DNA from 3 places in the Mesorhizobium sp. M1050 genome. Region 2 is predicted to be linked to each of the others. Evidence: riboswitches for the same ligand, from Rfam matches in the RefSeq annotation. Region 2 holds a riboswitch; each other region holds the start of a gene.
The links. A riboswitch is a leader RNA that binds a small molecule or an ion and turns the genes downstream of it on or off. The one in region 2 is predicted to bind thiamine pyrophosphate.

Region 1: another riboswitch for thiamine pyrophosphate. It lies ahead of NKH57_RS20100 (YkoF family thiamine/hydroxymethylpyrimidine-binding protein); the one in region 2 lies ahead of thiB (thiamine ABC transporter substrate binding subunit).
Region 3: another riboswitch for thiamine pyrophosphate. It lies ahead of thiC (phosphomethylpyrimidine synthase ThiC); the one in region 2 lies ahead of thiB (thiamine ABC transporter substrate binding subunit).

What each region holds. Positions count from the first base shown of each region.
Region 1 covers NZ_JAMYMV010000037.1:39,560-49,026, forward strand. The annotation lists gene NKH57_RS20065 (hypothetical protein) at 1-209, shown strand, start outside; gene NKH57_RS20070 (methyltransferase family protein) at 621-1,256, opposite strand; gene NKH57_RS20075 (tetratricopeptide repeat protein) at 1,579-3,066, shown strand; gene NKH57_RS20080 (hypothetical protein) at 3,114-3,869, shown strand; gene NKH57_RS20085 (ABC transporter substrate-binding protein) at 3,975-4,997, opposite strand; gene NKH57_RS20090 (ABC transporter ATP-binding protein) at 4,990-5,757, opposite strand; gene NKH57_RS20095 (ABC transporter permease) at 5,754-6,584, opposite strand; gene NKH57_RS20100 (YkoF family thiamine/hydroxymethylpyrimidine-binding protein) at 6,599-7,207, opposite strand; TPP riboswitch at 7,198-7,311, opposite strand; gene NKH57_RS20105 (hypothetical protein) at 7,527-7,862, shown strand; gene msrA (peptide-methionine (S)-S-oxide reductase MsrA) at 8,219-8,737, opposite strand; gene NKH57_RS20115 (glycosyltransferase family 39 protein) at 8,869-9,467, opposite strand, start outside.
Region 2 covers NZ_JAMYMV010000019.1:13,313-22,779, forward strand. The annotation lists gene NKH57_RS13280 (ABC-F family ATP-binding cassette domain-containing protein) at 1-1,274, opposite strand, end outside; gene NKH57_RS13285 (thiamine diphosphokinase) at 1,276-1,920, opposite strand; TPP riboswitch at 2,008-2,122, shown strand; gene thiB (thiamine ABC transporter substrate binding subunit) at 2,166-3,164, shown strand; gene thiP (thiamine/thiamine pyrophosphate ABC transporter permease) at 3,401-5,020, shown strand; gene thiQ (thiamine ABC transporter ATP-binding protein) at 5,013-5,789, shown strand; gene NKH57_RS13305 (M48 family metalloprotease) at 6,047-7,516, shown strand; gene NKH57_RS13310 (RNA polymerase factor sigma-32) at 7,557-8,420, opposite strand; gene NKH57_RS13315 (amino acid ABC transporter substrate-binding protein) at 8,748-9,467, shown strand, end outside.
Region 3 covers NZ_JAMYMV010000080.1:15,192-24,658, forward strand. The annotation lists gene NKH57_RS28880 (sigma-54-dependent Fis family transcriptional regulator) at 1-313, opposite strand, end outside; gene NKH57_RS28885 (hypothetical protein) at 417-890, opposite strand; gene NKH57_RS28890 (ribbon-helix-helix domain-containing protein) at 1,081-1,386, opposite strand; gene NKH57_RS28895 (VOC family protein) at 1,613-2,008, shown strand; gene NKH57_RS28900 (helix-turn-helix domain-containing protein) at 2,059-2,568, opposite strand; gene NKH57_RS28905 (hydroxymethylpyrimidine/phosphomethylpyrimidine kinase) at 2,692-3,459, opposite strand; gene NKH57_RS28910 (thiamine phosphate synthase) at 3,450-4,055, opposite strand; gene NKH57_RS28915 (thiazole synthase) at 4,052-4,825, opposite strand; gene thiS (sulfur carrier protein ThiS) at 4,829-5,026, opposite strand; gene thiO (glycine oxidase ThiO) at 4,995-5,996, opposite strand; gene thiC (phosphomethylpyrimidine synthase ThiC) at 5,993-7,828, opposite strand; TPP riboswitch at 7,932-8,048, opposite strand; gene NKH57_RS28935 (DUF309 domain-containing protein) at 8,431-8,967, shown strand.

The DNA of each region.
Region 1 (9,467 bases), on a different contig from region 2:
CATTCGATCGCGGCGAGGACGACGACTTGTTTCCAGCCTTTGGACCCGCCGACCAGCAGAGCAAGGATCGCGCCATACGCACCGCCAGGGCTCTGGCGGCAAAGCATGCCGGCGTCATCGCCTGGAGCCGCGAGGCAGATCCGACGCTGGGCGAATATGGCCCGCCGAACACGCTCTTCGTCAGCGGCGATGTGCCTGACATGGAGTAATCGATCGGCGCCAGTACCTGACCCGAACCAAGCGTCCGGCGGCTAGGAGTGACGTTCCCCGGAAAACCGTTGCCCTCCTTGACGCTTGACGCAAGCGGCTCTTCGGCCGCCAAGCAAAAGCCCGCCACGGGCGAACCGGGGCGGGCCTTGGAGGAGGACAAGGTGTGGGACCCTCTCCTCTTGTTTCCACGGGGGGTGTGGACCGCGATTACTTTACGAAAATTCCCAAACGAGCCGGATCACAAACGGATCGTGGCACATCACAATCGGGTGCGTGCCGGCATCAAGGCGGTCACGAGATCGCGATCGCTCTTGATGACTGACGCTCTACTCCGACGATTGCGGCTGCGCCCATGGATGACGCCCAGGGCAACGCATAATGGCTGTGATCGCAGCCGATAGGCCTGCTTATCAGGCGATCCCGTAGAACAGCCTGTAGTGGACGCGCTTCATATAGTCCCGGTACTCCGGCGTGGCGGCCAGCAGCGCCTCTTCGCGCAGGATGCGATGCACCTGGAAGAAGGTGATCACGGCGTAGACGGCGAGATTGTAGAAGGAAAAGGCGGACAACAGGAACAGGACATGGCCGGCAAGGTAGCCGGCATAAATCGGGTGCCGCACCAGACGGTAGGCACCACCGGTCATCACACCGCGATTGCCCGGCAGAATGGCAAACGAACGCCCCAGAGATATCTTTCCCCAGATCACGAACCCCAACGCCAGGGCTTGCAGCGGCGCGGCGGCATAGACCGGGATGATGGCTGCCCCGGGCTCCAGGTCGATGAAGCCGACACCGAAGCTGGCGATCACGGAGACAACTGCCGTGAGCGGGTTCCAGTCGCGAACCTGCGGTCGCCGCGACAGAAGCAGCCAGGTAAAAGTCAGAACCTCGGAAATCGCCACCAGCGCCACGTTGAGGCGGGTCGGGTCGAGCATGAGGTGATACACGCCGCGGTAGACGAACATCCCCGCGAAAGCCAGCGCGCAGATCCGAAAGAAACCCTCCCGCAAATCGACCAGGATTTCGCGCTTCCGGGCCGCGGACAAGATCCTGTCGTCATTGATGTGCGAAAGGGTTTCGCTTTTTGATATGAGCAAGGCAAGCACCCCAATGATCCCTCGGGGCAACCTTTGCACGCAACCATTGCCGGGCGGTTAATCAACAAGATCAGATCAGCACTAAACGGGATATGACGCACCGAGGATGCAGCGCGAAGCGCGCCCTAGCGGCTCGCAAGAAGTCGGGCCGGCACCATGGCGGCAGGCAGGTCTGATCCATTCCGCTCTGCAATTTCTGCTTGCATTTTTGGAACAAATGACGAACAATAGGCAGATCACCGCTGAAGCGGGTATTCGGGGGGCCAGCGAAATGGCGCGTTGGAAAGGTGCGGGGCTGGCTGCCGCCGTAAGCGGATTATTCGCGCTGACGACAGCCCTTCCATGGGTGCGCTTGTCGCTGGAAAGCCTTGTCGTCCTCCTTATCCTGAACACATCCGCGCTCGCCACCGGCAAGGATTGCGCCGTCTGCTTCAGCGACCGCAAGGTCGGTGCCGATCAGCTCATCGCCGCCTGCACGCCGATTGCCGACGACAAGACGGCACCGTCGCGGAACCGTGTCATCGCCTATTTCCGTCGCGGCCTCGCCTGGGACGACAAGCATGATTACGACCGGTCGATCGCCGACTACAGCGAAGCGATCATGCTCGATGCCAGAGATGCCTCGGCCTACTTCAATCGCGGGGCTGCCTGGTACAACAAGGGGGAAAACGACCGCGCCATCGCTGACTTCAATGTCACAATCAGCCTCGAGCCTGGCTCCGGCGACGCCTACTACAGCCGTGGCCTGGCCTTCTTTCGCAAAGGCAAGACCGACGCGGCTATTATCGATTTCGAGCAGGCGCTCACTGTCGATCCGCAAAACCACAATGCGCGCAACAGTCTCGGCGCCACCTGGCAACGCAAGGGCGACCACGACAGGGCTATCACCGAATATGACGAGGCGATCCGCCTCGATCCACAAGGCGCCGCAGTGTATGTCAACAGAGGCATCGCCCACGCTTCCAAAGGCGACTACGACCTTGCGATAGCTGATTTCGACCATGCCATCAGCCTCGATCCGGAAAGCGTCGACGCCTACGCCAATCGAAGCGCTGCCTGGATTGGCAAGAGCGACTGGCCGCGCGCAGTTGCCGATGCCAATCGGGCGATTGGGCTCGCCCCCGACAGCGCGGACGGCTACTACAACAGGGCCGTCGCCTGGACGAATACAGGCGACAATGATCGCGCCATAGCTGATTTCGATAAGGTGATCGACCTCAACGCGAAGGATGCTGCCGCCTATTTCGGCCGCGCGCTCGCATTGACCCGCAAAGGCGATCGTGACCGCGCGACGGCCGACTGCCGAAAAGCCATGGAACTCGAACCACAACGGTCCGGCGCCTGCAACGAGCAGGTGACAGGCGGTGAAGCTCCGTCTGCGGATGCATCTATGGCCGCTCCCCAGCAGGACAATTCAGCGGCTATCGCCTGGAATCTGCAACGGGGGTTGAACCAGCAGATTCAAGGCTATGTCGGAGGCGCGATAGACTCGTTCAGCTTTGTAATCGGGCTCGATCCCAACAATGCCGAAGCCTATTACGATCGCGCCCTGGCCAGGGCGTCTGTAGGAGACAACGTGATTGCCGCTGCCGACTGCAGACAGGCAATCAAGCTCGATCCGAAACGGACAGGTACCTGCAACGAACAGGCCGCAGACGACAGGGTCCGGCCAGTCGAACCCGTTGCGTGGGAGGCCAAGGACAATCACAAGCGCGCCGAAGCCGACCGCAAGAAGGCGCGGACCCTCGGCGCGAACTAGACAGGTTCAGGGAGGGCCGGTGGATGGGACGTTGGAAAGGCTTTAGCGTGGCGGCGGTCGCCGCTTTGTCGTTTGTTGCGATAAAGGTATTGCCCTGGGCGCTCGGCTTTGCCGGCGGCAAATATCTTTACCAGACAGTGGCGGGTTCGCCCGATCCACAAATGCTGACCACAGCTCAGGTAAGCGAACAGATTGAAAGCCAAGGAAGCCAGATTTTCAAGGCAATCAAGCAGGAGTTTCCAGACGACTACGACGTCGTCGTGGAAAAAATCACGGCCGTGGCCAGACTTGGAAATGTCGATCAGGTGCGAAATGCGAGCAGGATGGCTGTCGCCGATCTCAGGCGAAGATACGCATCCCTGCTGTCCTCGGCTCCGGACGGCAAAGCCGCCGAAGCGCTGCGTGCACAATCGGATATGCTCAACCATGTCATGGCGCGGGAAACCGCTGCCATCTGCAACAACTACCTTCGTGAAGGGCCGGATGCACTCGGCACGCCGGACCAGGATTTCCTGATCGACATGGACAAGGTCGGCGCCACCCTGTTCCACGCTTTCGGCGCAGCGAAGAATGGCAGTCTGCCGGCCGCCGCTGCCAGCGACGGAGACTGGTCGCTGCTGGCCGACGCTTTCATCAACGCTGGCGGCACTCCCGCCGAGATGACTGCCATTGCCAATATGAGCCGGGAATTCGAAGGTCTCTGCCCAGCCGTAGCAAAACTCTACGCAGCCGCCCTGTCGCTGCAGGGTGAACCCGGGCGACACATCAAAACCACTCTGCTCTATGAGATCGTCCGGAATTGAATCGGTCGGGTCTGCTGATCTGTGGGTCTGACGTAAAGCTGCCGCACCTCGTGAGCTTCTTGGCTGGCCAGCCATTTCCTCGAAGGTCGAGAGCCGATTGGCTCCCTACCCCAGAGCTGAATTGCTGAAATACTTCGCGAAATCAGGGCGTTGCGTCAGAACTTTGCCATTGGCATCGCGCAGGATTCCGGATGCGAAGAGGTAGTCGCCGATCGCTTCCATCTTGGCCGGATCCATCGTCCCGATGGCGCCGCTTTGGCTGCGCAGATAATGGCCGTCGACCAGCATCTTCAGCGAAGCCTCGATCAGTGCCGGGTTGGTCAGCGTATCCTTGTTGGCGGCGATCAATAGGGCTGCCGCCTCCTCGCGATGATCAACCGCGAACTGGTAGCCGCGCCGCGTTGCCTGGACGAAGGCGGCAGCAGGTTTCGGATTTGCCTCGAGATAGGCTTCGCTCGAAGAGATCAGTGTCGTGTGCTCATCGGGCACGCCGTAGTCGGCATAGACGAAGCTGCGCTGCTTGATGCCTTTCAACTCGGCATCAACGCCTTCCCAGGTCGAGACTTCGAGCGTGAAGTCGACCGAACCGTTGGCCAGCGCCTCATAGGCCGAGGTACCCAGCGTCACCGTCTCGAAATTGCCCTTGCCGCCGTCGTGGCGGATGATGGAGCCGATTAGTGCGTTTTCCCAGGCGCTGCCGAAGCCGCCAAAGATCAGGCCGTCGAGATCCCGCGGCCTTTTGATCTCGCTGCGAGCCGCGTTGAAAACCACGCGGCCGGTTTCGGATTGCACCACCGCGTAGACGCCCTTCAGGTCGGCCCCGGCGGCTTTTTGGGTGAACAGGCTGATGCTGCCGTTGATGCCGAAATCGGCGACGCGGTTGGCAACCAGCGTGCCAGCCCCGGTATCGCTGTAAGGCAGGATCCCGACCTCGAGTCCAGCTTCGGAATAGAACCCCTTGTCGCGGGCGACGAACAGGCCGATGTGATTGGTGTTGACCGTCCAGTCGAGTGCGACGGTAACCTTTTGCGCCGCCGATTGTGCCCGGGCTCGCCCCGATCCGGCAAACAGCGGAAGGCCGGTGGCAAGGGTCAGCAGCAGTGCCTGCCGGCGCGTCAAGTCAGTCATGGTCGTTTCCTTTGGATGGGTTGGGGTTGAGGATGATGTCGAGGATCTCGGCCTCGAGCGCACTAGCCTGGCGCGCAGCGTCGCTGCCGAGGCTGCGCGGTCGCGGCAGCGGCACCTTGATTTCGCGCACGATGCGGGCCGGGCGCGCCGACAGCACATAGATGCGGTCGGACAGGAACACGGCTTCGCGCACATCATGGGTGATCAGGAGCGCCGTCCAGCGGTGATCCCGCCACATCCGCTCAAGCCAGCGCTGCATCGCGGTGCGCGTGAGCGCGTCGAGCGCGCCGAACGGTTCGTCGAGCAAAAGCATGTCGCGCTCCTGCACCACCGTGCGCAGCAGGGCCGTACGCTGGCGCATGCCGCCGGACAGTTGAGCAGGAAAATGCCGCTCGAAGCCAGCAAGCCCGAACTCGGCAAACAGCGGCGCAACACGTGCCCGCGCCGCCTTGCGCCCGATGCCCTGCACTTCGAGCCCCAGCGTCGTGTTGTCGAGGATGCGTCGCCACGGCATCAGCGCGTCGCGTTGCGGCATGAAGGCGAAATGCCTGCCGTGGTCATCGAGGGGAGCGCCGTCGAACAACATCTCGCCCTCGCCGTGCTCGGCGCCGGTCAGAAGCTGGAACAGCGTCGACTTGCCGGCGCCCGAGGGCCCAAGCACAGAGACGAACTCACCAGCGCCGACACTCAGCGATATATCGGCCAGCACGTCGAGCCCACCGAACGCCTTGCGCACATGCCGCAGTTCGAGCCGGCTCATCGCCGCTTCCCTGCGGTTTGCTTGCCCTCCCAAGGCATGGCAAGGCGCTGCAACAGTACGGTCAAGCCGAACAGGACAAGTGTAAGCGCTGCGCTGACGCCGACAGCGGCCAGCACCAGGTCGGGGCGGAAATTGTTCTTGGCGTTGAGCATATAGATGCCTAAGCCCTTCGCCGCACCCGCATATTCGGCGAAGATAGCGCCGACCACGGCATAGGTGATGGAGATCCTCAAGCCAGCAAAGAAGTAAGGCAGCGCCGAAGGCAGCCGTGCCAGCACGAAGACGCGCCAGCGCCCTGCCCCCATGGCGCGCAGCATCTGGCCGATCTCGGCCTCGGTCGACTCGTAACCCTCGACCAATGCCACCAGCATCGGAAAGAAGGTGACCAGCGCCACCAGCATGATCTTGGGCGCCAGTCCGAAGCCGAACCACAGCACCACCAGCGGCGCGATCGCCACCAGCGGCAATGTCTGGCTGACGATGAAGACGGGAAACAGCGCGCGGCGCAGCGGCTGGAAAAAGTCGACCAGTATCGATAGCGCAAAGGCGACGCTGAGCGAACAGGCAAAGCCAAGCAGCGTGGCGCGGATGGTCGGAATGGCGTTGTCGACCAACGCCTCGCGATTCAGCATCGCTTGCGCGAGGACGCGTGACGGCGCCGGCAGTGTCGTCGGCTTGATGCCGGAATAGGTGGCATAAAGCTCCCAGGCCAGCAGGAGCAGTCCGACCGACATCGTCACCGGTACCGCCTTGATAAGAAGGCTCGCGATCGGGCGCGAAGAAACTGGGGATGGGACCACGGCAGGTAACCTTTGACGGCCGCGCATAGGCGGCGGCTGTTTCAGACGGCCGACGGGCTGTTGGCTGAAACCGTGACGTCAAGGGTTACGTGGCCGGCACCCGGTCCGAAGCGGCAGAAGGCCGCGTCAAGCGCCGAAAAGATCGCGCCCGCATCACCGCCCAATTTCGTGCAGAAATGCTTGGAGCGCTCATAGACGCCCGACTGCTTGAGAAAATCGATGCAGCCGTAGATCTCATCCATATGGTCGTCGGTGCCCATCACATAGAGCGAGAACTGCGCTGCCGCCGGCTGGCCAGTCGAAGCCGCGCCGCGCACCGCCGCGATGGCCGCATCCCTGCGCGGGCCGAGTGGCCCGACAGGTCCGCCAAGGGCATCGGAGCGGCAGATCGGATCGTCCGGCTCGCCCGGGCAGCCGCGTGAGATGGTGGCTGACAGCACGCAATGTTTACCGCTGCGCGCCGCCGCCACGAAGAGGTCGCGCATGGCTGGAAACAGCACCTCGGGTGGCCCGACCAGCAGGGTCGAGATGTCGTCGGTCTCGATCCGGAGCTTGTCGCGATAGGGACCGAGCGCGCCCAGCGCGCCAAGGATGACGCCGACGAAATCGTCGGCCATGGGATATAGGGAAATCTGTGCGCCTGAAAACATGGCCCGCCTCGCTCCGCTGGTATTACCCAGATCAGCTTTTAGGGTCTGTGGGCTTGCCGCCCCCGTCTCAGCCCCGACCGTACGGAGCACCCCTGTGGATGCGCGGGTTAAAGCACCAATCAAACCGAAGTGAAAGCCATTTTTTCAGCGCGCTGCACCAAAAAGCATTGCGCCAGTGGTTCTTGGGTCGAAGACGCCGATGTTTCTGGAGCGAAATTTTATCGGGAACCTTCGCTGCCGCGACCGGTTGTCCCCATAGTCGCAAATGCGATCACCTTCGTAGAAACAAGCGACGAGTTCACAGAAATGGAGACAAACCATGTTCATGAAAATCCTCGCAGCTTCGGCTCTCACGATTGGTCTGGCCATGTCAGCCATGGCGCAAAGTGCCGGCAGCAATAACGCAAGTGGCGATGGCGCCGGCAGCGGGAAGTCGGTGACTGTGGAGCCGAACACCCCGGCTTCGCCGAATACGGTTAGGCCCGGTACTGTCGACCTCGGCATAACCAACAGCACGACCGGCATGCCCGGCGACATGAATTCGAACGCAGATCGAAATTGCCCGGCCGGCCCGCAGGGCGCGCAGCCTGACGCCACCCACACCTCGCCGGGCACCTCTGTGCCGACGGTCAACGATAACCACTGCGGTAAGTAGGCCATTGCCGGCAACCGAGGAAGCCGCGAGCGCATGCTCCGCGGCTTTTTTGGGCGCCCGCGGAACCGGGCACTCCTAAACAAGGCCAAGCTGGCATTATCGATCTTTTCAAGCGGGGCGCGGTCTCGCAGCCGCCAAGGGTCAACGTCATACCCAACGCAGCAGGCGTTACCCCCCGCAGCGTGTTCCTAGCCGCGCTTGATTTGCCACGTGGCGTGCTAAGATGGCGCAGTCCTTGATATCAGGCGCTCGACGGCTGCACCGAGGTGACAAGGCGCAGTGACCTGAAAGGGCTTGGCCTGCGACGAAGCCGCTCGACGGTCTCGTCGAGCCGGCACAGTCGCCGGTTGTGAAGTCTACGAAACAGCCTTTTCGCGAACCGGCAGCTTCCAGCCCGGCCTGACGAAGTGGCAGGTGTAGCCGTTGGGATATTTCTCCAGATAGTCCTGATGCTCAGGCTCGGCTTCCCAGAAGGGACCGACCGGCGCCACTTCGGTGACGACCTTGCCCGGCCACAGACCCGAGGCATCGACATCGGCGATAGTGTCCTCGGCGACGCGCTTCTGTTCGTCGCTGGTGTAATAGATCGCCGAGCGGTAACTCAGCCCGACATCGTTGCCCTGCCGGTTGCGGGTCGTCGGATCATGGATCTGGAAAAAGCGCTCCAGCAGCGTGCGATAGCTGATGATGGCCGGGTCGAAATTGATCTCGATGGCTTCGGCGTGGGTGCCGTGGTTGCGATAGGTGGCATTGGGCACGTCGCCGCCGCTATAGCCGACACGGGTGGAGATGACGCCGGGATAGCGCCGTATCAAATCCTGCATGCCCCAGAAACAGCCGCCGGCAAGAACTGCACGTTCGGTCGAAGTCGCCATATCACGTCTCCTCAAAAGCAATTCCACGAAAAGCGTGTAGCGATTTTCCGTCTGGAATTGCGCAAAATCAACTTGGATCTCCCATAAATGGGCATTGTCTCTTGCTCCGTCCAGCGGACCGCCGACCTGCTTCAGTTGCTCGTTTGGGCGAGGCTGTCGATCGCATTCGCCAACTGCGGCGCGCCGGGCGGAATGGCGGCAAAGCTGACCACCACCGGCGGCGCCCTGAGCGACCAGTCGAAAAGAACGGTTTTGACCGGGACGTTGCCCACCCACACCTGCAGTCGAGGTGGCACGTCGCGCCCAGACCAGACCAGCAGTATGCCGTGGTCGCGCAGCCGATCCTTGGTGATCCAGGGGGCATACTGCATGTTCAGGTCGGTGAAGATCGACGGCTTGTCATAGGCGTTGAGGCCCGCCAGCGACGCGATAAGGGGATGGCCGCCGACGATGTCGAGCCGACCGGGCGCGGCCGCGTGCCAGACGACCTCGGCCTCATCCGATATCTTCTGCGCCGGCCAACAGACGGCGTCCATCCGTCCACGCAAATTGCATTTCGTCCAGCGGATCCCCGCATAAGCACCAGATATGCCGATGATGCAGACGAACGCGCAGATCGCCAGCTTTCGCATCTCGACGGTGCCGAGGCGGTGGCCCAGCAAGGCAAGCGCCACAACGCCAGCAAGATTGTACATCGGCGCGCCCCAGGCCTCGCCTGCCCCGGTGAACA
Region 2 (9,467 bases):
AGGTTTGCCGGCCGGGCCAGCACGCGCGCCAGCAACAGCCGCGCTCGCTCGCCGCCGGACAGTTCTCGCACCGGCGTGCGCGCCTGCTCCGGCTTGAACAGGAAATCCTTCATGTACGAGACGACATGGCGTTGCTCGCCATTGATGACGAGGTTCTCGCCGCGTCCGTCGGTAAGATACTGCGCCAAGGTCTCCTGCGGGTCGACCGCCTCGCGCTTCTGGTCGAGCGTGGCGATTTCCAGATTGGTGCCGAGCCGCACCGAACCGGCATCGGGCTTCATCTCGCCGGTCAGCATCTTAAGCAGCGTCGTCTTGCCGGCACCGTTCGGCCCGACCAGGCCGACACGGTCGCCGCGCTGGATGCGGGTCGAAAACCCCTTGACCACGGTGAGATCGCCAAAGCTCTTCTCGATATTCTTGGCCTCGATCACCAGCTTGCCGGATTCTGCGGCATCGCTGGCCACCATGGTGGCCGATCCTTCGGCCCCGCGATGCCCGCGAAAACGTTGGCGCATGGTCTGCAATTCGCCCAACCGGCGCATGTTGCGCTTGCGCCGCGCCGTCACGCCGTAGCGCAGCCAGTGCTCCTCACGCACGATCTGGCGGCCAAGCTTGTGCTGCTCGCGCTCTTCTTCCTCCAGCACCAGATCGCGCCATTCCTCGAAATGGCCAAAGCCCTTGTCCAACCTGCGGGTCTGGCCGCGATCGAGCCAGACCGTGGCGCGCGATACACGCTCGAGAAAGCGGCGGTCGTGCGAGATGACGATCAGTGCCGACGAGGTGCGGACAAGCTCCTCCTCCAGCCATTCGATCACGGATAGATCGAGATGGTTGGTCGGCTCATCGAGCAGCAGGATGTCGGGTTCGGGCGCCATGACGCGGGCAAGGGCGGCGCGCCTCGCCTCGCCGCCGGATAGGTCGTTGGGCCGCTCCTCGCCAGACAAGCCGAGATGCTCCATCAGATAGCTGGCGCGGTACGGGTCGTCGGCGGGGCCAAGTCCGGCCTCGACATACGCCCGAACACTGGCAAAACCCTCCATGTCGGGCATCTGCGGCAAATAGCGTATGGTCGCCGAAGGCTGGCGGAACACCTCGCCGTCCTGCGGCTCGATCAGGCCGGCGGCTATCTTCAGCAGCGTCGACTTGCCCGACCCGTTGCGGCCGACCAGCGCGATCTTGTCGCCTGCCGACGCCGTCAAGGCGGCACCATCGAGCAGCGGCGCGCCGCCGAAGGTCAGTTTTATACCGTCGAGATTGAGAAGGGGCGGGGCCATATCAGCTTTCAGGCAAGGGATAGGGATGGGCGAGCAGTATCGCGCGGCCGTGGCCCAGCGCGATTTCGAGGCGGCCCCTGACCTCATTGGAAATGGTCAGCGACGAGCCAAACGCCACCCCCACGTGGTTCAGCGGCCATTTGGCGCCGGTGACGGTCAGGCCGGCGAGTTGGGAAAAGCCGAGCACCGAAAACAACGTGCCGTCGGCATAGTCGAAGCCAGCCTTGCCGTGGAGCAGGGGGACACCCTCCTGCGCGCCGCTGGTTAAAAGCACATCCGTCCCGGCCTCGGCCAGCCGCAGGGCCAGCGCCAGATGCAGGAAGGCGTGGTCGGCGCGCTTGCCGCCGAAGGCGCCGGCGAGCACCAGGCTGGTCGCGCCGAGCTCCAGTGCGGCGGCGATGGCCAGTTCGCCATCAGTCTTGTCCTTTTCGGCCGGGAAAGTCCGGCGGGGAACAGTCGCGAGATCGTCCGGCAGGTTGGCCGGCACGGAATCGAAATCCCCCACCCACAGCTCCGGGACAAGGCTGAGCAGTCGCGCATGGCCGATGCCGGCGTCGGCGGCAATCACGCGGGAGCCTTCGACCTGGCGGTCGAGCCGTGGCGTGCGGATGAGGTCGCCGCCAAGCAGGATGGTGAATGTGCTCATATCGTGTGGCCCTTACCAGCCCGGCAACGGAAACGGAAGGCGGCAAACTCCCACTTGCGTGGGGGATCGGCCCGGCCTATGTGTCGAAACGCTCTAACGGGGTGCCGGACGCGATCTTCGCGGACCGGCTGAGAGGCAGTCTCGCCAACCCGCTGAACCTGATCCGGTTTGTACCGGCGGAGGGATTAGACGTTTCGGACAGTCCGACGCCTCAATTCCTTTCAATTCGAACGAAGGAGGCGCCGATGCGCACGCTCTTATACGCTCTTGTCTCAGCCATGACCTTGGTCTTGTCCGGACCGGCCTTGGCCAAGGACAAACTCACCGTCTACACCTATGAAAGCTTCACCGCCGACTGGGGTCCGGGTCCCGTGGTGAAGAAGGAATTCGAGGCCGAATGCGGTTGCGATGTCGAGTTCGTCTCGGTCGCCGACGGCGTCGCGCTGCTCAACCGCGTCAGGCTGGAAGGCGCATCGACCAAGGCTGATATCGTGCTCGGCCTCGACACCAATCTGACCGCCGACGCCAAGGCCACCGGCCTGTTCGCACCGCATGGCGCGGTGGCGGACGTCTCTGTGCCGGGCGGCTGGAGCGACGACACTTTTGTCCCCTTCGATTACGGCTATTTCGCTGTCGTCTACGACACCGAGAAGCTGAAGAGTCCGCCGAAGAGCCTGAAGGAACTGGTCGAAGGCAGCACCGACGACAAGATCGTCATTCAGGATCCGCGCACCTCGACGCCGGGCCTTGGCCTGCTGTTGTGGGTCAAGTCTGTCTATGGCGACAAGGCGCCGGAGGCCTGGGCCAAGCTGAAGGCGAAGGTGCTGACGGTGACGCCGGGCTGGAGCGAGGCCTACGGCCTGTTCACCAAGGGCGAAGCGCCGATGGTGCTGTCCTATACGACCTCGCCGGCCTACCACATGGTCGCCGAAAAGACAGAGCGCTACCAGGCTGCCTCTTTCGAGGAGGGCGAATATCTGCAGATCGAGGTCGCGGGCATCACCACGACAGGGGCCAAGAACCCGCTGGCGGCAAAGTTCATGGCCTTCATGACAGGGCCGAAATTCCAGGATGCCATCCCAGAAACCAACTGGATGTTCCCGGCCGGGAAGACCGGCAAGCCGCTCAACCCGGCCTTCGACAAACTGGTCAAGCCGACCAAGACATTGTTGTTCAGCCCCGAGCAGGTCGCCGCCAACCGCAAGGCCTGGGTGGATGAGTGGCTGACGGCGATGAGCAAGTAGGGCTCAGCCACATCGGATGTTTGCGCCAAGCCACCCCCCTCTGGCCTACCGGCCATCTCCCCCTCAAGGGGGGAGATCAGCTGCTTTGCTGGCGGCTCGTCCCCGGCAACGTCGGAGGTTGGCGAAGGCATGGGTAACGGCTAATCTCCCCCCTAGCGGGGGAGACGTCCGGCAGGACGGAGGGGGGCGCGACGGAGCGCGGCCTTCGCTAAGAACCTCAAGTCAGGTGGCCCAGCGTGCAACGCGCGCCTGACCCCCGCATCACCACCGGCATCCTGGCGCTCGCCGCCATCGCGCTGCTCATCGGCGGCGCATTTGCCGGCCTGCTTTTCGAAGGCGGCCACGACCTCTCTGGCGCCTGGGCAGCCTTCGATCCCTATCTCCTGCGCGTCGTGCGCTTCACGCTCTGGCAAGCGGTATTGTCGACGCTGCTCTCCGTCGTGCCTGCACTGTTCGTCGCACGCGCTATGTCGCGGCACCCACGCTTCTTCGGCCGCGCCTTCATCCTGCAACTGTTCGCCGTACCGTTGGCGCTGCCGGCCATCGTCGCGGCACTCGGCGTGCTGGCGCTTTATGGCCGCGCCGGCTATTTCGCAGGCGTGCTCACGGTGATCGGCGGTGGAAGCTGGCCGGGTATCTACGGCCTGTCGGGCATTCTCGTCGCCCATGTCTTCTTCAACCTGCCGCTGGCGACAAGGCTGTTCCTCGAGGCGCTGCAGACTATACCAGCCGACCAATGGCGGCTGGCGAGCCAGCTCGGCATGGTGGCGCGCCCGGCATTCAGGCTGATCGAATGGCCAACGCTGCGTGCCGCATTGCCGGGTGTCGCCGGGCTTATCTTCATGCTCTGCATCACATCCTTCACGATCGTGCTGACGCTCGGCGGCGGGCCGGCCGCGACGACGCTGGAGGTCGGCATCTACCAGGCGCTGCGCTTCGATTTCGATCCCGCGCGGGCGGTGACACTGACGCTGCTGCAGATAGTCCTGACCTTTATCGTGGTGCTGGCCCTGACGCGGCTTGGCGCCAATGTGGTCGGCGACACCAACCTGCCAGTTGCCCAACGCCGCTATCTCTCCGTCAACAGGAGCGAGAGCTGGCTGAACGCCATGCTCATTGCCTTGGCGCTGCTGTTCGTCGTCGGGCCGATGGCAGCGACGGTGACGGCCGGGTTGAGTGCCGACCTCTGCCGGCTGGCCGGTGAGGCCACTGTCCGACAGGCTGCTCTGACCAGTGCGGTGCTGGCCTTGCTGTCTGCACTGCTCTCGGTGATGCTGTCGCTGGCGCTGACCATGGCGCGGCGGGCACTGGCGTTGAAACGCCGGGCTGGCCCCCGGACAATGCTTGAGCATGTCACGGATACAGGCGCCGGCTTTGTCCTGGTCGTGCCGCCGATCGTCATCGGCGCCGGCTGGTTCCTTTTGCTGCGCCATGTCGGCGACGTCTTCGCCATCGCCCCGGTCATGGTCGTCACCGTCAACGCGGTGATGGCGATGCCGTTCGCCCTGCGCGCCGTCCGTCCCGCCTACGATGCGGCCAGCGAGCGTCACGAACGGCTCTGCGCACAGCTCGGCATTGCGGGCTGGAACCGGTTGGTGCTGGTCGACTGGCCGTCGCTGCGGCGGCCGCTCGCCACCGCCTTCGCTTTCGCCATGGCCCTTTCGCTCGGCGACCTGGGCGTCATTGCCTTGTTCGGCAGTGGTTCCGTGCAGACATTGCCCTACCTTCTCCTGGCGCGCATGGGCAGCTACCGCACCGCGGATGCCGCCGGCCTGGCACTGCTGCTGGGCCTCGTCTGCCTCGCGCTGATCGTGGCAGCGCACTGGCTGGGAAGGGAGAGGGTCCGGGATGCTTGATGGAGAGGCCAGCGGGCTTAAAAAAGGCGCGCCGGTGCGGCTGGACAGGGTGTCGTTCAGCTACGGCGAGATGCCGCTCGTCTTCGACGTCGAGTTCGCCACGTCGAAGATCACCGCCATCATGGGGCCGAGCGGGTCGGGCAAGTCGACCCTGCTCAATCTGGTCGCCGGCTTCGAGGCCCCACAGTCGGGCCGCGTGCTGATCGGCGGCGCCGACGTCAGCGCCGAGCCGGCCTCGGCGCGCCCGGTATCGATGGTGTTCCAGGAGAACAATCTCTTCGCCCATCTTTCCGTCGAGCAGAATGTCGGGCTCGGCCGCTCGCCAGCCTTGCGGCTGACCGAGGCGGACCGCGCCGCGATCGCCGATGCACTTGCGCGCACCGGTCTTGGGGGCAAGGAAAAGCGCTTGCCGCGCGAACTTTCCGGCGGGGAACGCCAGCGCGTCGCATTGGCCCGCGTTCTGGTGCGCGACCGGCCGGTGCTGCTGCTCGATGAACCCTTCGCGTCGCTCGGGCCCGCTTTGCGCGACGATATGCTGGATATGGTCGCCGCCGTTCATGCCGAGCGGGGCATGACGGTGCTGTTTGTCACCCACCAGCCTGAAGACGCTCGCCGTATCGGCGAGCACGTGGTGTTTCTCGACAATGGGATGGTCGCGGCAATCGGCAAGGCAGATGATTTCTTCATCGGGGCTGGTCCCGAAGTGTTCCGGCGCTATATCGGCGCCAGTGGCGGCGTATCACGAGATATTGCCCGGAAGCGGACATAATTTACGGTCAAACCGGCTCCAGGCGATGTGGCGCTTGCTTGCCATGACTGGAGGAGTGTGGCTAGGTCCGCCCTGCTGGTCCGGCACAGGACGTGATTTGCCTGCAGCATCCGCCGCCCGCCCGAGGGACGTGCAACGGATGCTGCAGCAGTTTAAGATAGCGCATGACGTGTTCCGCAAATCGCCCCCGGTTTTCGTGGTCATGCGCCGGGACCCGAAAGGAAACCGTTCTGGCGATCGGCGTTGATAGACTACGAATGAATCCGCTGGCGCGTTTTCTTGCGCTGGCCGGTTTTGCCGTGGCGCTGGCGAGCTGCCAGATGTTCATGCCGCCGGAAGTACAGGAGTCCGGCTTCCAGCCTTCCGACAAGCCGATCACGGTCGACAATGTTGGCGCCAACAACAAGCTCGCCGAACTGGCCAAGGCGCAGCACCCGCGCATCCTGGCGACTTATGGCGGCGAATATTCCGACCCCAAGCTCGAGCGCATGGTCGCCAAGGTGGTCGGCAATCTGACGGTGGTGTCTGCCAACCCGACGCAGACCTATCGCATCACCATCCTGAATTCGCCCAACGTCAACGCCTTCGCGCTGCCCGGCGGCTATCTCTACATCACCCGGGGCCTGCTGGCGCTGGCCAATGATTCGGCTGAGCTTGCCGCTGTCATCGCCCATGAAATGGGCCACGTCACCGCCAATCACGGCCTGCAGCGCCAGCAGCTGGAGGCCGAGGAGGGCCTGGCGACGAAAGTGGTTTCCGATGTGCTGGGCGACAGCCCGACCGCCAAGGCGGCGCTGATCCGCGGCAAGCTGAGGCTGGCGCAATTCTCCCGCAACCAAGAGCTGGAAGCCGACGCCATCGGCATCAAATCGATCGGCGAAGCCGGCTACGATCCTTTCGCCGCCGGCCGCTTCCTGCAGTCGATGTCGGCCTATACGGACTTTCGTTCGATCAGCGGCGCCACCGATGCCAGCCTCGACTTCCTGGCCACGCACCCCAACACGCCGCAGCGCATCGATCTGGCGCAGCGCCATGCCCGCCAGTTCGGCGCGCCGGGCGTCGGCTCGCGCGACCGCGATTCCTTCCTCGCCGGCATAGACGGCCTGCTTTATGGCGACACGCCTGAAGAAGGCTATGTGCGCGGCGAAACCTTCCTGCATCCGGGCCTCGGCGTGTCCTTCTCGGTGCCGCAGGGTTTCATCATCGACAATTCGGCGGCCGCGGTGACGGCAACCGGTCCCGGCGATATGGCGATCCGCTTCGACGGCGTCTCGATCGACAAGAACCGCGCGCTGACCGACTATATCCGCAGCGGCTGGGTGGCCGGCCTCGACGACAGCAGCGTCAAGCAGGAGACGATCAACGGCAACGAGGCGGCGACGGCGCATGCCGGCGCCGAAGGATGGCAGTTCGACATTGCCGTGATCCGTGCCGGCGGTCAGGTCTACCGGCTGTTGACTGCGGCACCTTCGGCCAGCACCTCGCTGGATGCGGTCGCGCGTTCGGTCAGCGGATCTTTCCGTATCCTGAGTGCTGCCGAAAAGGCCGCGTTGAAGCCACTGCATATCCGCGTCGTCACCGTCCAGCCAGGGCAGACGATGGGTTCGCTTTCGGCTCAGATGGTTGGCGTCGATCGCAAGCTCGACCTGTTCCGCGTGCTCAATGCGCTGTCGCCGGGCGCCGCGGTTTCTGCCGGCGACAAGGTCAAGATCGTCACCGACAAATAAGAGCTCGCTGCGAATTCATTTGCTGAACGTCTGTTACAGATCAGGCGGCAGTCGCCATGAACTCCGGGTTCTGCTTCACCAACGCCACCTTGAGCTTTTCCATGGCGCGGGCCTCGATCTGGCGGACACGTTCCTTGGAAATGCCGAGCGTCTCGCCGAGCGCTTCGAGTGTCGCGCCCTCGTCATTCAGCCGGCGCTCCTCGATGATCCTCAGCTCCCGTGCGTTGAGCGCGCGCAGCGCCTCCCTCAGCCATAGCGAGCGGCGCGCGACATCGATCTTGTCTCCGACGATCTCGTCGGGCAGCGGATCGTCGGAGACCAGGAAATCCATGCGCTCGGTCGAACCCGCATCATCGGCAACCGGCATGTTGAGCGAGGAATCGGGTGCCGACAGGCGCGAATCCATCATCGCCACATCGGCTTCGGAGACGCCGAGTGTCTCCGACACTTCGCGGTATAGGGTCGCGTTCGACAGCGGCTCGGCGCCATTCGCCAGCCGGGCGCGCAGGCGCCGCAAGTTGAAGAACAGCGCTTTTTGCGCCGAACTGGTGCCGCCGCGCACAATCGACCAGTTGCGCAGGATGTAGTCCTGCATCGAGGCGCGGATCCACCACGTCGCGTAGGTCGAAAACCGCACCTCGCGCTCCGGCTCGAAGCGGGCTGCGGCTTCAAGCAGGCCGACGTGGCCCTCCTGGATCAGATCGCCGAGCGGCAGGCCGTAGTGGCGGAATTTCGAGGCCATGGAAATGACCAGCCGCATATGGGCGACGGTGATGCTGTGCAATGCGTTCTGGTCGTTGTCCTCTTTCCAGAGCAATGCCAGCCGATGCTCTTCATCACGTTCGAGGTAGGGAGCCTTCATTGCCGCGCGGACCATGATCCGTCCTGCCGTGTCTTCCATCATGAGGCGCTCCCTGGCTCAGGCGATGCGGATGACTTTGCAAACTTGGCTGGCGCCCGGTTGAAATAGCGGCGTCGTGCCCTAGAACTGCCAGAACGTGCGGTACGCCGGAAAGGTTCCCTGGTTGTTGCCGGGCGGATCAGGTTGCTTGAACGATGTCTGCAGGACCGGTGACGGCCTCGATTGCCGCCAAGAAACGCCATTTGGAGAATCCAATTTCAGAAACGTGTGATTTACGAAATCCGGTTCCTTATTTTCTCACCTCGCATCTGGCAGTTTCCAGCGCTCACACAATGCCGGATATCCGGCCAAGGACGGGATCACAGAAAAATGAAATGGCTGAAGTCGCTCATTATCGCCGGAACGCTGCAGGCTCTGGCTGTCACCGCAGGCAATGCCGGCGCCAATCTCGACCAGATCAAGCAGGCCGGGGTCATCAAGGTCGGCACGGAAGGCACCTATGCGCCATTCACCTATCATGACACTTCCGGCGCCCTGGTCGGCTTCGATGTCGAAATCGCCAAGGCGATCGCCGACAAGCTCGGCGTCAAGGCCGAGTTCCTCGAAGGCAAGTGGGACGGGCTGATCGCCGGCCTCGACGCCAATCGCTATGACGCCGTCATCAATGAAGTCGGCATCACCGATGCCCGCAAGGCCAAGTACGCCTTCTCCGATCCCTACATCGCCTCCAAAGCAGTGCTGATCGTGCGCGGCGACAACACCGACATCAAGACGTTCGCCGATCTCAAGGGCAAGAAGTCGGCGCAGTCGCTGACCTCGAATTTCGGCAAGCTGGCCGAGGCGAACGGCGCCGAATTGGTCGGCACCGATGGCTTCGACCAGTCGATCCAGCTGCTTTTAACCGGCCGTGCCGACGCCACCATCAATGACAGCCTGTCGTTCCTCGACTTCAAGAAGCACAAGCCCGACGCCAATGTGAAGATTGCCGCGCAAGAAGAAAACGCTGACTATTCCGGCGTCATCGTGCGCAAGGGCGATCCGGGACTTGTTGCGGCGATCAACAAGGCGCTGGCCGACATCAAGGCCGAT
Region 3 (9,467 bases), on a different contig from region 2:
GCAATTCGGCATTGGCGCGGGTCAGATATTCGATCTCGTCGCGATCACTGCTCAGCGGCGCTTCAATACCTTGAGCGTTGATTCCGCCGGTCGCACTGCGATACCACGAATCATGAATGAGGGAGCGGACGTGGCTTGGGTGGACAGGATCGCGGGCACATTTGGGCTCGTCGGCCAGGAAGCTTTCCCAGGCGCGCATGGTGGCACGCTCGTCATAATCGATGTCGCCCAGAACCATTTGCCTGGCTGCCGCCGACGCACGTGCTGGAAGAGCATCGATCTTCATCTGATTGGGGCTTATCTGGCGTTTCATTCAGTCATCACAGAACCTTTGAGGCATGCCATTTCTGTATGCTGTCGCGTCGTACCCGGCGCGGATTGGACGTGCACACAGGCACGCCCGGGCGTCTGCACGGTCAGTTGATGCCGAGTTTCGCGACGATGTCGGCGGCAAGCTGTTCCTCGGTATAGGTGGCGGCGAGATGGGCCCCGTCTAATTCGGCGAGCGCCGCAGCGATGGATTCGTCGACGGGCGAGAAAAAGCCATTCTGCTTCGTCGCCAGGACGAAGATCTGGTCGCCACCTCGGTTACGGACATCGCCGATGTGATGAAGCTGGCGGCCCGAGTTCTGATCCTTCGAGATTACACGGCCGTTCATGGTGACCTGGATGGACGGCTTGGCTTCAGCCACGGGCGCCGTGCTGCCGCCGACATGGATGATAAGGCCTTCAGCTTTCGGCTGCTGGCGTGGCTTTCTCGAAGCCGAATAGCCACCGCCGCTGATCTGGTCGGCAAGGCGAACGATGGTCGAGCGGTTCTGCTCGATCAGTTTTTTGACCTGTACGTCCTCGCGCCGCGGGCCGTCCCGCTTAGAGAAAATCTCAACCATGAATCCTCCCAGATTCGCTCCGGCGTCGCCGTTGGTGCGGCTTATTTCTTGTTATGAGATGAACTCTATACCGCCTCTGTCAAGTTCGCCATTCCTTATCACATAGCGCCAAAATTCGGTTTGCTGGTAGCAGGCGGCTGCTACACGGGTTTTTCCGGTACGCGGGACGTTTTGAGAAAATGCCCGCGGGTCAGGCTGCCTTGTTCGTGAATTCCGAGGGTTTGCTGTCGAGTGCTTGTCTGTCGCGCAGATAGAGCGCGCACGTGGTGCGCAGCATGGAGGCAAAGTTCGGGATTTGGCCGTTGATCTCCAGCGCTTCGTCGTAAAGCGTTGAGAGGAATTTCGGCGCCGTCATCCCTTGCCCACGGGCGATCTCGTCCAACAGGGTCCAAAAAGTAGCTTCGAGTTGGATGCTCGTCGAATGGCCGCCTATTCGAACTGAGCGATTGATTAGCCGATAGCCTTCCGGATCCTGCCCGGCAAAGACCTGACACATGCGAAGACCTCCCTTTTGATGCCGCTGGGCGAAAGCATTCCAGCGCCTATTCGGCCCGATGATACCAAACCGAAGCGCATTTTCCACTGCATTTGCAGTGGCTGCAATCGGACCTGCTGCGCAGACCATCCTTCAGCCAATTGCTCGACGTGGTAACCGGCTGCCACCTCTTTTTGCGCCAATGGGCCACGTTGTTCGAAATCTGGCGGCAGACTGGAGGCTCCCTTTGGCGAAAGCAATTCATTCGATGATCCGGGTCGTGGACGAGCACCTGTCGGTCAGTTTCTACAAGAGCGCATTTAGACTCGATGTTGCGGACCGGCTGGATTTTGACACGTTCACTCTGGTTTATCTGCGCAATCCGGAAGCCGATTTCGAGCTTGAACTGACGATCAACAAGGGCAGGGAAGAGCCCTACGCGCTTGGCGACGGTTATGGCCACATGGCATTTTGCGTCGACGATATCGAGGCAGAGCACAAGCGCTTGGCGGCGGCAGGTTTCAATCCGCGAAGAATTGTTGAGTTCAACCACGAAGGTGGGCTGCTTGCGCGGTTCTTTTTCGTCGCCGACCCCGACGGCTACCAGATCGAAGTGCTGCAGCGCCACGGACGTTACCAATAGTGCGCTGCGACCGGATGTGGCAGTGCAATCTGACTTTGCTGTCGGCCAGTCTAACCGTCGAGAACCGTCTTAGCATTCGGTCGACGTGCATCACCGCCGAGGCCTGAGCGGCGAAGCTTCGTTCGAGCACAGCCATGGAAAACGAACGGCATGATCGTCGGCAGCCGCATAGGAGTGCGGCTGGTCGGTGAGGAGCGCGCGGCCTCCCCGGCTTGCAAGACTAATCGTTGCGGAGCCGACCGATCGTCCAGGACCACATCTCGAACATGGTTCGGCCGGAGGTCGCTGTCATCAGTTTCGCCTCGCTCCCTTGCGGGGTCTACCAAAGCGTTGCTGGTTTGCTCCGTTCGATCGTTTCGTCTGTGATTTTCTTCCGAAGTTTGGCCCAGCAAATCGGTGACGGAGAGCGAGAACGCGAAGGCCAGGCGGCGCAAGACTCCAACGCTTGGGTTTGCCTTTGCCTGTTCGATGGCCACAACGGTGCCCTTCGACAGACCCGCGCGCCTTGCAAGCGCATCAAGGCTCATATTCTGCAATCGCCGCAAATGCTGCTTCTGCAATCGCCGCAAATGCTGCACTTAACGAAAGCGCCGTTCCCGTACTGGCGGACATTAATCGTTCGCGGACAGAGCGCTGGATATCTTGATTGTTGGCCCGCCGCGATTGGATTGACCGAGGCAAAGTCAATTTCGTCCGACTGCATTCTTCTGCAGCTTCTCGAAAACAAACAGCTTGCCTTCGCGCACGCTGCCTTCAAGTGATCTCGCCTTTGCCAGATGTGCCGCAATCGCGCTGGCCAGCATGCAGCCCGTCCCGCGCATCGATACGGCAAGGCGCGGCATGTCAAAGCGGATTGGTTCTTGATCCAAGCGCAACAGAATATCGGTCGATCGGGGTCCCGCCGCGTGGCCGCCCTTGATCAGCAGGGCCTGCATCCCGACTGCCAGCAATTCCTGGCCTTGCCACACTGCGCCGCCTTCATCCACCGCTGGCTCTAAGCCAACAAGAAGCGCCAGCTCCATGAGATTGGGCGTGACGAGGCGGCAAAGGGGCATCAGGTCGCATTTCATGACGGCGATGGCCCTTGCGTCCAGCAGCGCCTGGCCTGACGTGGAGGCTAGCACCGGGTCGAGTATTGCCGGCACCCGCGGATTCTCGCGTAGCACAGCCACGATGGCAACGACGATCTCGGCCGTTGCGAGCATGCCGATCTTGATTGCCGCCACCTTGTTGGCCTGCAGCGCGGCGCGCATCTGATCGGCCACAAGATCGGGATGCGAAGGATGGATTTTCATCACGGCTTCGTGCGTCTGCACCGTCAGCGCTGTGACAGCCAGGCAGGTGCGGACGCCAATGGAAGAGATCGTCTCGATATCGCGTGCAATTCCAGCCCCACCGCTGGAGTCTGATCCGCCGACCACGAGCACATGCGGTTCTCGCCTCAGCGCCATGGCTTTGTCTTTTCGATCCATTCTCGCGTGCGCGCTTCGGGATCGGCATTCAACGTGATGTCGGTGACCACCGCCGCGGTGTCCGCACCAGCCGCGAAAACACCGTCGAGCCGGTCGGGGTTGAGGCCGCCAATGGCGACCAATGGGATCGGCGCCACCCGATGCTTCCACTCGCTGATCCGCTTGAGCCCTTGCGGCGCCCATTTCATCTGCTTCAGGATGGTGGGATAGATGGGGCCGAGCGCGATATAGTCGGGCTCGGCAGCGATGGCCGTTTCCAGTTCTAGATGATCGTGCGTGGAAAGCCCGAGCTTCAATCCAGCGTACTTAATCGCCAGCAGGTCGGCCGCAGCCAAATCCTCCTGGCCGAGATGGACGAAGTCGCAGCCTTCCTCAATTGCCGTGCGCCAATAGTCGTTGACGATCAGTTGGCAACCATGGACCGCGCAGACGCCGTTCGCGCGGCGGATTTCCGTCCGCAGCGTGGCCTCGTCCCTATCCTTGATGCGCAACTGAACCAGCTTGACGCCAAGCGGCACCAGGCGTTCGATCCAGGCGGCGCTGTCGACGATCAGGTAGAACGGATCGAGCTTCATGAAAAAACCGCCCTTCCGATCGTTGGCGTCGACGGCACGGCGACGTCGCGGGGCTCGAGCATTCCCGAGCTGAACGCTTCACGACCGGCCTCGACCGCCTTGCCGAACGCACGCGCCATGCCGACCGGATCGGCCGCCTTGGCGACCGCGGTGTTCAGGAGTACGGCGTCAAAGCCGAGCTCCATGACCGTTGCCGCGTGCGACGGCCGTCCGAGCCCCGCATCCACAATCAGCGGAACGCCTGGGAAATGTCCGCGCATCGAGCGCAGCGCCATGATGTTGACCGGTCCGAGGGCGGAACCGATCGGCGCGCACCACGGCATCAAGACCTTGCAGCCCGCCGCAAGCAGCCGCTCGGCAACGACAAGGTCGTCGGTGGTATAGGGGAATACAGCAAAACCGTCCTCACACAGGATGCGGGCGGCTTCGACCAGACCGAAAACATCCGGCTGCAGCGTGTCATGGTTGCCGATCACTTCGAGCTTGACCCAGTTCGTACCGAAGACTTCGCGCGCCATTTGTGCGGTCGTGACCGCTTCCTTGACGGAGTGGCAGCCAGCAGTGTTGGGCAGGATTCTGACACCAAGCGAGCGGATCAACGACCAGAATTCTTCGCCAGCCCTGCCGCCTGCCATTTCACGGCGCAACGAGACGGTCACCACCGCCGTGCCCGAAGCCCTGACTGCATAGGCAAGGATGGCCGGCGAAGGATATTGAGCCGTGCCAAGAAGCAGGCGCGACGGAAGCTCGGCTCCATAAAGCTCGATCATGGCCTAGCCGCCCTGCATGGGCGAGAGGATTTCAATCCGGTCGCCGTCGTTCAACTGGAATTCCGCCCGGTTGGCTTTGTGCACGAGGTCATTGTTGACGGCCGTCGCCAGCCAATCGCCCTCATAGTCAAGCGCGGCAAGCAGCGCCTCCAGCGTTGTGGCGGCAACCTCATGCGCTTCGCCGTTGACCATCAGTTTCATGAGCAAGCTCCTTGGTTCTGTCTTGAGTGAAAACCAGGTCGGCAGCCTGGCGCGCCATGGCGGGAGCCAGGAGAAAACCGTGACGATAGAGCCCGTTGATCGCGATGATTTCACCCTTGGTTTCGACGCGCGGCAAATTGTCGGGAAAGGCTGGGCGGACGCCGACACCGGTTTCAACGATCTCGGCCTCGCCAAAGGCCGGGTGGAGGGCATAGGCGGTACCCAGCAGTTCCATCATCGAACGCGCCGTAACCGGTCCGACGGACTGGCTTTCAATCATCGTCGCACCAATCATGAAACGGTGGTCGGTGCGCGGCACTGCGTACAGTGGAAAGCGCGGATGCAGCAGCCTGACGGGGCGCGACAGCGAGATATCAGGGGTACGCAGGATGAGCATTTCGCCGCGAACGCCACGCAACCTGTCATTTTGCGCTGCCATTCCCGTGCAATCGATCTGACGATCGAAACCAAAAACATGCTGGGCGTCGGCGCCGAAGCGGAACTCGACCCCCGTGGCCGCGAGCTTGTCATGAAGTGCTGCCATCGCCTGGCGCGGATCAAGATGGCCCTCATCGGGAAAGAGCAATCCGCGGCGGAAGCGGCCGGCTAAGTCGGGCTCCAGCAAGGCAATTTCATCTTCCTCGACGCGCCGATAGCCCGTCGTGCGGCTGGCGAACCGGTCGAGCTCGCCCGCATCGCGCGGCGCGGCCACGACGAGTGTTCCCCGTCGTGCTACCAAGCCGGACGTTGCGGCGTCCCACCAGTCGGCAGCGTCGCGTCCGAGATCCAGCACCGGCTGCTCGGCGCTTTCACGCTCGCACCACGGCGCCAACATGCCACCGGCGAACCACGACGCATTGCCCCCAAGGGCAGGCCTTGTCTCGGCAACGGTAACCGCCGCGCCGCGTGCGGCGAACTCGAAGGCGGCGGTGAGGCCGGCAACGCCCGCCCCTTTGACCAAGACCTTCATGATGGCTCACGTGGCTGAGGTATGAGCGGTGCGCCGGTCTCGTCCGCCGGCAGGTAGAGATCACCGCCCTCGCGGTATTTCGCCGCCATCGCCGCCATGCCCTCTTTCTGTGCCTCGGCGCGGATGTCGTGAGAGATACGCATCGAGCAGAATTTCGGTCCGCACATCGAGCAGAAATGCGCCAGCTTGTGCGCCTCCTTGGGCAAGGTCTGGTCGTGGAAGGACCGCGCGGTTTCCGGGTCGAGCGACAGGTTGAACTGGTCCTCCCAGCGGAACTCGAAGCGCGCGCGGGAAAGCGCATCATCCCTGACTTTCGCTGCCGGATGGCCCTTCGCCAGGTCGGCGGCGTGGGCGGCGATCTTGTAGGTGATCACGCCGATCTTGACGTCGTTGCGATCGGGAAGGCCGAGATGCTCCTTGGGCGTGACGTAGCAGAGCATGGCGGTGCCGAACCAGCCGATCATCGCGGCGCCAATGCCTGAGGTGATGTGGTCGTAGCCCGGCGCGATGTCGGTCGTCAGCGGTCCAAGCGTATAGAACGGCGCCTCGCCGCAGACGGAGAGTTGCTTGTCCATGTTCGCCTTGATTTTGTGCATCGGCACGTGGCCAGGGCCCTCGATCATCACCTGGCAATCCTTCGCCCAGGCGATCTGCGTCAGCTCGCCGAGCGTTTCCAGCTCGGCGAACTGCGCCGCGTCGTTGGCATCGGCGATCGAGCCTGGACGAAGGCCGTCGCCGAGCGAGAAGGAGACGTCGTAGGCTCTGGCGATGTCGCAGATCTCGGCGAAGTGCTCGTAGAGGAAGCTTTCCCGGTGATGGTGCAGACACCATTTGGCCATGATTGAGCCGCCACGCGAGACAATACCCGTCACCCGGTCAACGGTCAGCGGGATGTAATGCAGCCGCACGCCGGCGTGGATGGTGAAATAGTCGACGCCTTGCTCGGCCTGTTCGATCAGCGTGTCGCGGTAGACCTCCCAGGTCAGATCCTCGGCAATGCCGCCGACCTTTTCGAGCGCCTGGTAGAGCGGCACCGTGCCGATCGGCACCGGCGCGTTACGCACGATCCAGTCGCGGATGTTGTGGATGTTGCGGCCGGTCGACAGGTCCATCACCGTATCGGCGCCCCAGCGGATCGCCCACACCATCTTTTCGACCTCTTCCGCCATCGACGATGTGACGGCGGAGTTACCGATATTGGCGTTGATCTTGACCAGGAAATTGCGGCCGATGATCATTGGCTCGCTCTCGGGATGGTTGATGTTGGCGGGAATGATCGCCCGTCCGCGCGCCACCTCGTCACGGACGAATTCGGGCGTGACGAAATCGGGCAGTGTCGCGCCGAAAGCCTCGCCGTCGCGCTCAAGCTTGCCGTGCAGGATCTCGCGACCAAGGTTCTCGCGAATGGCGACGAACTCCATTTCGGGTGTGATGATGCCGGCGCGCGCATAGGCAAGCTGCGTCACCGCCTTGCCTGCTTTGGCTTTGAGCGGTCGGTGGCGGATGGGAAATTCCGGCGTCAGGCGTTCGCCCGTCGCGAATCCGTTGTCCTCCGGCCGGACATGGCGGCCGTCACAGCCCTCGACATCGCCGCGCGCCAAAATCCATTCGTGGCGAAGTCGGGCCAGGCCCTTTTCGATACTGGTCTCGACAGCCGGGTCGGTATAGGGGCCCGACGGATCGTAGACGGTAACGGGCGGCTCGCCGGCTGTCGGATGGACGGAGATTTCGCGCATCGGCACCCTGATCTGTGGGTGGAGAGCGCCCGGCTTGTGGATCTTACGCGAGGCGGGCAGCGGTCCCGTCGACACGGCGGGAGTAAGGGCATTCATCGTGAGGCTCCTTTGCTCATGCATTGGAGACCCAGTTCTGTGCCGGAAGGATGAAAAGACGCTTCTGTCGACCTGCCGAAACAGGACCTCGGGCGTGAACTCCCGCAAAGCGCTTGCACCGTCCCTACGCCAGTATGAACTGGATCAGGTTCAACGGGTCACTGCGCCGCGAAAGCCAGCAGTATCTCAGCCCCTTGCCGGGACTCCCCTGGTGAATGCCTCAGGTTGAACGGGCCGGCGCTATTTTGTCAAGCGCATTTGGCCCGCGTTGCGATCGGGGCAAAGCGCCGTCGACCGAAAAATAGCCCTGCATCGAGCCCTCCTATCACTCACGGATTTGCCCAAGAAGGACGCCTTTTCTGAATTTTTGAAGAGTAAAAGCCCGTTTGAGATCCATGGATGAGCGATTCTGCGGATGCGATTGCCGCCGGTTGCGATCGGGATCTATGAGAGACGTCAGAGCGCACACTCGAAGCGGGAATCAGAGGCCCCCACCGCCTTTTTTGTCCTTTCGCCAGCGGTTGCTTTCCGGTTAACGCGCGTCCGCATCAATTGCCAATCAACGCGCTTTCATGCTTGCTGGGCCTATGTCTCGTCCTCGCTTGCTGCCCGATAAGAGTTTCCCAAGCTATGCGTATCTGCCCGGCAAATATCCGCATCCGGTGCGTGATCCATTGGGCCACAGTTACCGAACAGATCCGGTGACCGTCGCCGTTGGCGAAGAGCTGGAATCAGATGTGTTTCGGTGGGGGATCGACCTTTTCAACCACGGCTACTACTGGGAAGCCCATGAGGCTTGGGAGGCTCTTTGGCACGCCGCCAAACAAAGCGCTCAACATCGTTTGTTCTTCAAGGGACTGATCCTGTTGGCCGCTGCCGGGGTGAAAATCCGCGAGGGAAAACGCGGCGCTGTGGCGCGCCATGCGGGGAGGGCTGCAGCACTTTTTCGTCAGATCGCGAGGGTCCCGAATGGCCCATTTGAGACGGCACTCGGGACCACACTTGCCGCGCTCGCTGAACACGCCGAAGCGGCCGTAGCTTCCCCTCTTGTTCTACGGAAGCCAAAGCCAGGCCAGCCTGAGCCTGTTTTCGATTTCATACTTGCACCAAATCCGAGAGCGTCTGATCGGCAACCCTAGTGCCGTCCGACCGGCTTTAGCGAGAAGGGGTCTTTGAAAGCTGCTCACACTGCTTGCGGCGTAAACAACAAGAATGGGGTGCGGCTTCGTAAGCAGGACGAGGTGCCAAGCCTTTTTGTTCCCATGGCCCTGGCGGTCAAATTGTTCCTCGGCTCGCAGAGGACGCGACGGCGGTTAAGCGTACGATGGAATAGGTCACATGGTCCAAAAATCTCTCCCCGATGGTTGATTTTGGACTAACGGCTGCGTCGTTTTGATTCAGGATAGGCCGAACTTGGATGTCCTTTTCGGGGAGGAGGCGTGTGATGCGACCTTGCTTTCATGCGCCGCTAGCGGCTTGTTCAATCCACTTTGTTAACGCACCTGATCGCGTACCAAGAACTCGTGCTCATCCAGTTGGCGCGCCTTGGTCGCCGCCGAACGTGAGGGAAGTGCTGGCGCAAACCAACCTCGACTGCCAATCATTGGCGTTCGCCTTGGAGAGAGTGAGGACGCTTGCA